2 regions of the Vibrio sp. T11.5 genome follow, and region 1 is predicted to be linked to the other one. Evidence: predicted binding sites of a transcription regulator. Region 1 holds the regulator's gene; the other holds the start of a gene.

Region 1 (3,422 bases):
CGATTTTATCAATGCTATCCGTGCGACCCGTTACGAGAATAATTCCAATGTCTGATTGACTGCGAAGTTCACGTGTGAGCATTAACCCATCTTCACCGGGAAGGTTGATATCCAGCATCACCAAATCAACTTCATCACTTTGTAGCGTGTCGCGCATTTGCTCGCCGCTTTCAGCTTCACTGACTTGGTAACCCTCGTTTTGAAAGTAGCCAACCAACTTGCTGCGAGTCACTGTGTCGTCTTCAACTACTAATACGTGATAGCTCATTTACACCACTTACTTACATTTGGAATTGTCTTCGTTTGTATTCTATTCATAATCAGTAACAATTCTAGTGTTTGTCGTCCTATCAAGGGGAAACCTGAGTGTTTATTGATTCAAAACAAAACTAGTCTCAGGCATTAATAACTTTGCACTTTTGCACTCAATCTGAAACAACACCCATTATCGCTATTCATTTTTATTGGTTAAACTGGAAAGCAGAATTTTCAGGAGTCTGAACTCATGCAAGAACTTAAAGCATTCAACGAAAAACGCGCTGAAATATACTGGTGGTTGTCCAGCTTATTTGCTAAAGAGCTAACAGAAGAGGATCTTCAGCAGTATCAATCTGTAGAGATCCGTTCTTTTCTAACAGGGCTGGGGGAAAACTCTCACCTGAAACCAGCCATAGATAAACTAGTCATTGCGCTCAATCGTCTTATCGATCGTGAAGATGCTCAGCTTGAACTGGCCGCAGACTTTTGCGATTTGTTTCTCAAATCAAACAAGGACTCAGCACTGCCTTACGCTTCGATATATATCGGCAACTCTGGCCTTCTCAATGACCAACCAGCCGCAGACATGGCGGAGTTGATGGCTAAACATGGCATTGAGGTAGACAAAGGGCTGAATGAGCCCGCAGACCACCTAGCGATTGAGCTCGATTTTTTGGGCAACCTGATTATCCAAGCTAACGAGCTAGATCAAGAACGCCACATGGAAGATTCATTTGCCGAACAGGAAGGATTTATTCAACAACATCTCCTGAGTTGGGTGCCACAATTTAGTAAGCATTGCGAAACATTGGACAAATTTGGCTTTTACTCTGCGGCTGCTTTGCTACTGGTTACGTTTCTTGAACTCGACTGCGCCTACTTAAGAGGTGAGTAACCTTGTTATGAATGTGTGATACAAAACTTATTACACCTTCTTTTTGTTTGCTCTTCTTTTGTTTGCGGTCTAGAATCGTGACCGCAAACGATAAAAATGAATGAACTAGAGACAAACCGCTGAATTAAGCGGTTTTTGTGTTTCTGATACTTTCTGCCAATTTATTCTACAATCTGAATATACCTCCTGGCAGTCATCGACAGGACAGAACCTTATGGCCACTATTAAAGATGTGGCACGCCTAGCTGGTGTGTCAACTACAACAGTTTCTCACGTAATTAATAAGACACGCTTTGTTGCCGAGGCGACACAAGAAAAGGTAATGGAAGCGGTCACGGAATTGAATTACGCACCAAGCGCCGTCGCACGCAGCCTGAAGTGTAATACTACTCGTACTATCGGCATGCTTGTTACTCAATCGACCAACCTATTCTTCTCTGAAGTCATTGATGGTGTAGAAAGCTATTGTTATCGTCAAGGCTACACGTTGATCTTATGTAACACTGGTGGCATCTACGAGAAACAACGCGACTATATCCGTATGCTCGCGGAAAAACGTGTCGATGGCATTCTAGTTATGTGTTCTGACCTAACAGAAGAACTCAGTGAGATGCTAGACCGTCAGAAAGACATTCCTAAAGTAATCATGGATTGGGGGCCTGAAAGCTCTCAAGCCGACAAGATCATTGATAACTCAGAAGAGGGGGGTTATCTTGCGACCAAATACCTAATAGACAACGGGCATAAAGATATTGCTTGTCTAAGCGGTCACTTCGAAAAAGCGGCCTGTCAGGAACGTATCTTAGGCTTCCGTCGTGCAATGACCGAAGCCAATCTTTCCGTCAACGAAGATTGGATTCTAGAAGGTAACTTCGAGTGCGATACAGCGGTGTTGGCAGCCGATAAAATCGTCGCCATGGACAAAAAACCATCAGCAGTGTTCTGTTTCAACGACACCATGGCACTAGGTTTAATGAGCAGACTGCAGCAAAAAGGTGTTCGTATTCCAGAAGATGTTTCTGTGATTGGCTATGACAACATCGAACTCGCCGAGTATTTCTCACCACCACTCACAACGGTCCACCAACCTAAACGACGCGTTGGTAAAAATGCGTTTGAAATTCTTCTCGAACGCATCAAAGACAAAGAGCATGAAAAGCGTGTATTTGAAATGCACCCAGAAATTGTAGTACGCGATACTGTGTGCAAATTCAACAAATAGCAGTGTGAAACGCCCGATTAATAACTCAATCTATTAGTCGGGCCTATCATTCAGGCGCAATTTAATTGAACCAAGATCACATTTGATCAATAGAGATGTGATACTTGCCTCAAATTTTATTTATCCTTAAGATGTTCGACTAATGCCACGAACAGGGCAAACCACTCGAAAGAGTGGGACGCAAAGCTTCCGGCCTGACTCAGGAAACTGAAAGGTAGCGGGGTTGCCGATGGGCAAAGATGCAAACGATTCGTATCGTTTAAAACACAACACTACAATTCTCACTTTTGAGCGAACATTGTAAATGTATGAGTTTTAATCTGGTATGACACCTTATTGACACTTTATCTGCATTATTTTGCTAATCTCTCGGACCTGAATTTGGTGGCGTATAATAATATACACCGAGATAACACAGCATGGATAAACCAATACTTAAAGACTCGATGCGACTTTTTGACCCACTTGGTCGTATAAAATCGCGTTCGATGTTCGGCGGATTCGGAATCTTCGCAGACGACACAATGTTCGCATTGGTAGTTAACGATATGCTCCATATCCGCGCCGACGACAAACTGGCTAGTCAATTTAAATCTGAAGGCTTAGAGCCCTATGTTTACAAAAAACGAGGCTTCCCGGTCGTAACCAAATATTTCGCTTTAACCAACGATGTCGCCTCCTGCCCCACCCGCGCGATAGAGCTAGCGCAGAGCGCACTCGAAGTCGCTAAAAAAGAAAAGACATCTCAAGCGAAAACTCGACCTAACCGCCTTAAAGACCTCCCTAACCTCCGTCTTGCAACTGAACGTATGCTAAAGAAAGCGGGCATCGATAGCGTTGAAAATTTAGAGGAAACAGGTTCAGTTAAGGCATTTAAGGCGATTCAAGCCACTCATACCGCAGACGTGTCCTTAGAATTGCTCTGGGCGTTGGAAGGCGCAATCAATGGTAAGCATTGGTCCGTCATTCCACCTGAACGTCGACAGGAGCTGGTCAACATACTCAACAGCTAATCAAGAATCGATGAAAAGCCAACCAGACGGTTGG
Region 2 (3,422 bases), on a different contig from region 1:
CTAAAATTCGTAAAAATACAATTAAATGAAGGCAATTAAGATTTCAGTCCATTCAGGGACGAAGCGGTAAATTTATTTCAAACCTAAGCTAATGCGCACAAAGCTATCATCTTCGTAATCAACTTTATGTTCAAAGATTGCGGAAGCGTAAATGGTTCGAAGAATGGCATGCTTTTCGCCACGAGTACCACGAAATAGCATTGAAATATTAGCAGATAGACGATTGCGATTATCAAAATGCGCATTCAAATCCGGTGACAGCACACACAATAGACAACCTTTAGGATTAAAGGCTAAGTCCACCTCTTCTGCACTAGACACCAGCACCGTTGTATTGAGTTCTTTCTCTATAGAGTTGATAAGCAAAAGAAAGCTGTCTAAATGAGGCAATTCATCACCATGAATTGGTGAGAACAGATTGCCTAGCATTGATTCCATATCCAGACGCTGAGAGCGAGCGTGACTGACCAGAGAGCGGACTTTCTTCTTAAAAGGCTTATACTTCTTGCTGTTAGCCGCCTTGTTCAGCCAAGCAGAAAGTATATCATTGATGTCCGAACGCGACTTTCGGCCTAAAGCCTGTGCAGAATGATTAGTGTGCAGATGAAGCAATGCATGTAATGCTAGCTCAGACAGAAGAGGCTCAAACTCGGGTTTAATTTTAGTATGGATACTGCGCATGTTGTCTGAACGTATGGGGCCCTGTTCAAGCTTTAATCAATTTAGGTACTTTGAGAAGGAACGTCATGCTACAGAAAAGCTCAGCTTATGTACAGGTCAAATTCAGTGCAATCGTCACGCTATGGTTATGAACCAGTTTTCATCCTTTCATAGAAAGACAAAACCCTGACAGCCGCTAAGCCATCAGGGTTTTTAAAGAAATGGCACGCCCTGCAGGATTCGAACCTGCGACCACATGCTTAGAAGGCACGTGCTCTATCCAACTGAGCTAAGGGCGCGCTACAGGGAAAGGATTATACGAGTTCGAGTTCTTAAAACAAGGTATTTTCTTAACATTCTGATCTGAATGACTAAAAAAAGGTCACCAGATTGCATTTTGATTAAAAACACCCCAAGGCAAACGTTTGCTTATAGATGTTAGTCAAATTTTTTGCGACAATGCGCGGCAACTAGATAGCCATTCTATTTAAAGGAACGCCATGACTGCTCAAAATATTGATGGAACACTTATTTCTCAAACCGTTCGATCGGAAGTTGCCGCTCGTGTGAAGGCTCGTGTCAATTCTGGCTTAAGAGCACCTGGCCTTGCTGTAGTGCTGGTCGGGGAAGATCCGGCATCGCAAGTGTACGTTGGAAGCAAGCGTCGCGCGTGTGAAGAAGTAGGGTTCGTATCAAAATCATTTGATCTTTCTGCTTCAACTTCAGAAGAAGCATTGTTGTCTCTAATTGATGAGTTGAATGCTGACGAAGAAATTGATGGTATTCTGGTACAGCTTCCGTTACCCGCTGGTATCGATACAACACATGTATTAGAACGTATTCACCCAGAAAAAGACGTTGATGGCTTCCACCCTTATAACGTTGGTCGTCTTGCTCAACGTATCCCTAAACTTCGTTCATGCACACCCAAAGGCATCATCACGTTACTTGACCGCTACAATATCAACCTTCGCGGTATGCATGCGGTTGTTGTAGGCGCGTCTAACATTGTTGGCCGCCCTATGACGCTTGAGCTTCTGCTAGCGGGCTGTACCACGACCACTTGTCACCGATTCACCAAAGATCTCGAAAGCCACGTGCGACAAGCTGATGTAGTGGTAGTAGCGGTAGGTAAACCTAACTTTATTCCAGGTAATTGGATCAAAGAAGGCGCCGTGGTAGTCGATGTCGGTATCAACCGCTTAGAGTCTGGAAAACTCGTCGGTGACGTCGATTACAAAAACGCGAAGGAAAGTGCGAGCTTTATTACACCCGTTCCTGGTGGTGTTGGTCCAATGACAGTAGCCAGCTTGATTGAGAATACAATGTTGGCTTGTGAACAGTTTCACACCAAACAGAAATAACAAAAAAGCCACTCTCAAGAGTGGCTTTTTCAATCATCCAGTATGAATCATAGCTTTTGTCGACCTAACAGTGAATGTGAGAGCGTTGTGCCATCCACCAACTCTAATTCACCACCTACAGGGACGCCATGGGCAATTCTGCTCGCCTGAACCTGATGTTCCTTACACAATTCAGCGATATAATGTGCTGTGGCCTCCCCTTCGACTGTGGGGTTGGTCGCGAGAATGACTTCGGAAACATCCCCTCGGCGTAAGCGGTAGTCGAGCACATCCAGGCCAATATCACTCGGACCAATTCCATCAAGGGGAGACAAATGCCCCATCAAAACAAAATAGCGGCCAGAAAACTGACCCGTTGACTCTACAGCAGCAATATCAGCCGGGCTTTCAACTACACAAATTTGACCATTTTCCTGACGTTTAGGATTGGTACAAATATGGCAGGTTTCTTCTTCGGTAAACGTGCGACATTCATTGCAGTGACCAATTTCAGTCATCGCATGGCTTAACGCATCCGATAACTGCAAACCACCTTTTCTATCGCGCTGTAACAAATGAAAGGCCATACGTTGAGCCGACTTGGGACCAACCCCAGGCAGACAACGCAAGGCCTCCATCAATTGCTCCAGCATATGACTGGTGCGCATTAACTAACCCTATCGATTAGAAAGGCATTTTCATGCCCGGTGGTAGTTGCATACCTCCAGTCACGCCAGCCATTTTTTCTTTCTGAGTTTCTTCAACACGACGAGCAGCATCGTTGAAAGCAGCAGCGATAAGGTCTTCTAACATTTCCTTGTCGTCTTCCATCAGACTTTCATCAATTTCAACGCGACGCACGCTGTGGCTGCCCGTGATAGTGACTTTTACTAGGCCTGCACCAGACTCACCTGTCACTTCCATATTTGCAATTTCTTCTTGAAGCTTTTGCATACGCTCTTGCATTTGCTGGGCTTGCTTCATCAAATTGCCCATACCGCCTTTACCAAACATGATTATCTCTCTGGTTATTTAGCCTATTTCGTTAATAAATGGGGTCGAAGTATGACTTTTCAACCCCAGAATTAGATTGGTCGTACACTGTCTTTATCGAGTTCTGCAGCAAATCTTTGCTCAATGAACTGAACATGATTATCATTTTCTAAGCTCACAAACGCCTGTTGCAATCTTCCTTGATAAAGTTTTTCTCTCAGCTCTAAAGGTGTTTCTCCGCTATCGCCTATCTCAACAGTAAGATGACAATCCTCACCAATAGCTCTGTTGACTGCCTCGAGTAACTCACTTTGCGCACGCTCAGTATTTAAATGCGCCTGCTGAGGCCTTAATGTTAGTGCGATTAATGAACCTTGTTTTTCATAATGGGAGTTCAGAGCCAATTGCTCAGTCAGCTTAGCCGTG

The links. The regulator PurR, encoded in region 1, represses purine synthesis genes. The targets are predictions, from matches to a motif close to TNANGNAAACGTTTNCNTNA.
Region 2: the regulator PurR is predicted to act here: its motif matches at 1,074-1,093, upstream of folD (bifunctional methylenetetrahydrofolate dehydrogenase/methenyltetrahydrofolate cyclohydrolase FolD).

The regions. Positions count from the first base shown of each region.
Region 1 is NZ_JAPPTP010000001.1:629,443-632,864, forward strand. It holds gene torR (two-component system response regulator TorR) at 1-268, opposite strand, end outside; gene torD (molecular chaperone TorD) at 506-1,153, shown strand; gene purR (HTH-type transcriptional repressor PurR) at 1,368-2,375, shown strand; cyclic di-GMP riboswitch class I at 2,521-2,606, shown strand; gene OH455_RS02950 (TfoX/Sxy family DNA transformation protein) at 2,795-3,388, shown strand.
Region 2 is NZ_JAPPTP010000007.1:139,885-143,306, forward strand. It holds gene OH455_RS09855 (DUF2913 family protein) at 73-681, opposite strand; tRNA gene OH455_RS09860 (tRNA-Arg) at 883-959, opposite strand; gene folD (bifunctional methylenetetrahydrofolate dehydrogenase/methenyltetrahydrofolate cyclohydrolase FolD) at 1,161-2,024, shown strand; gene recR (recombination mediator RecR) at 2,072-2,671, opposite strand; gene OH455_RS09875 (YbaB/EbfC family nucleoid-associated protein) at 2,688-3,017, opposite strand; gene dnaX (DNA polymerase III subunit gamma/tau) at 3,089-3,422, opposite strand, start outside.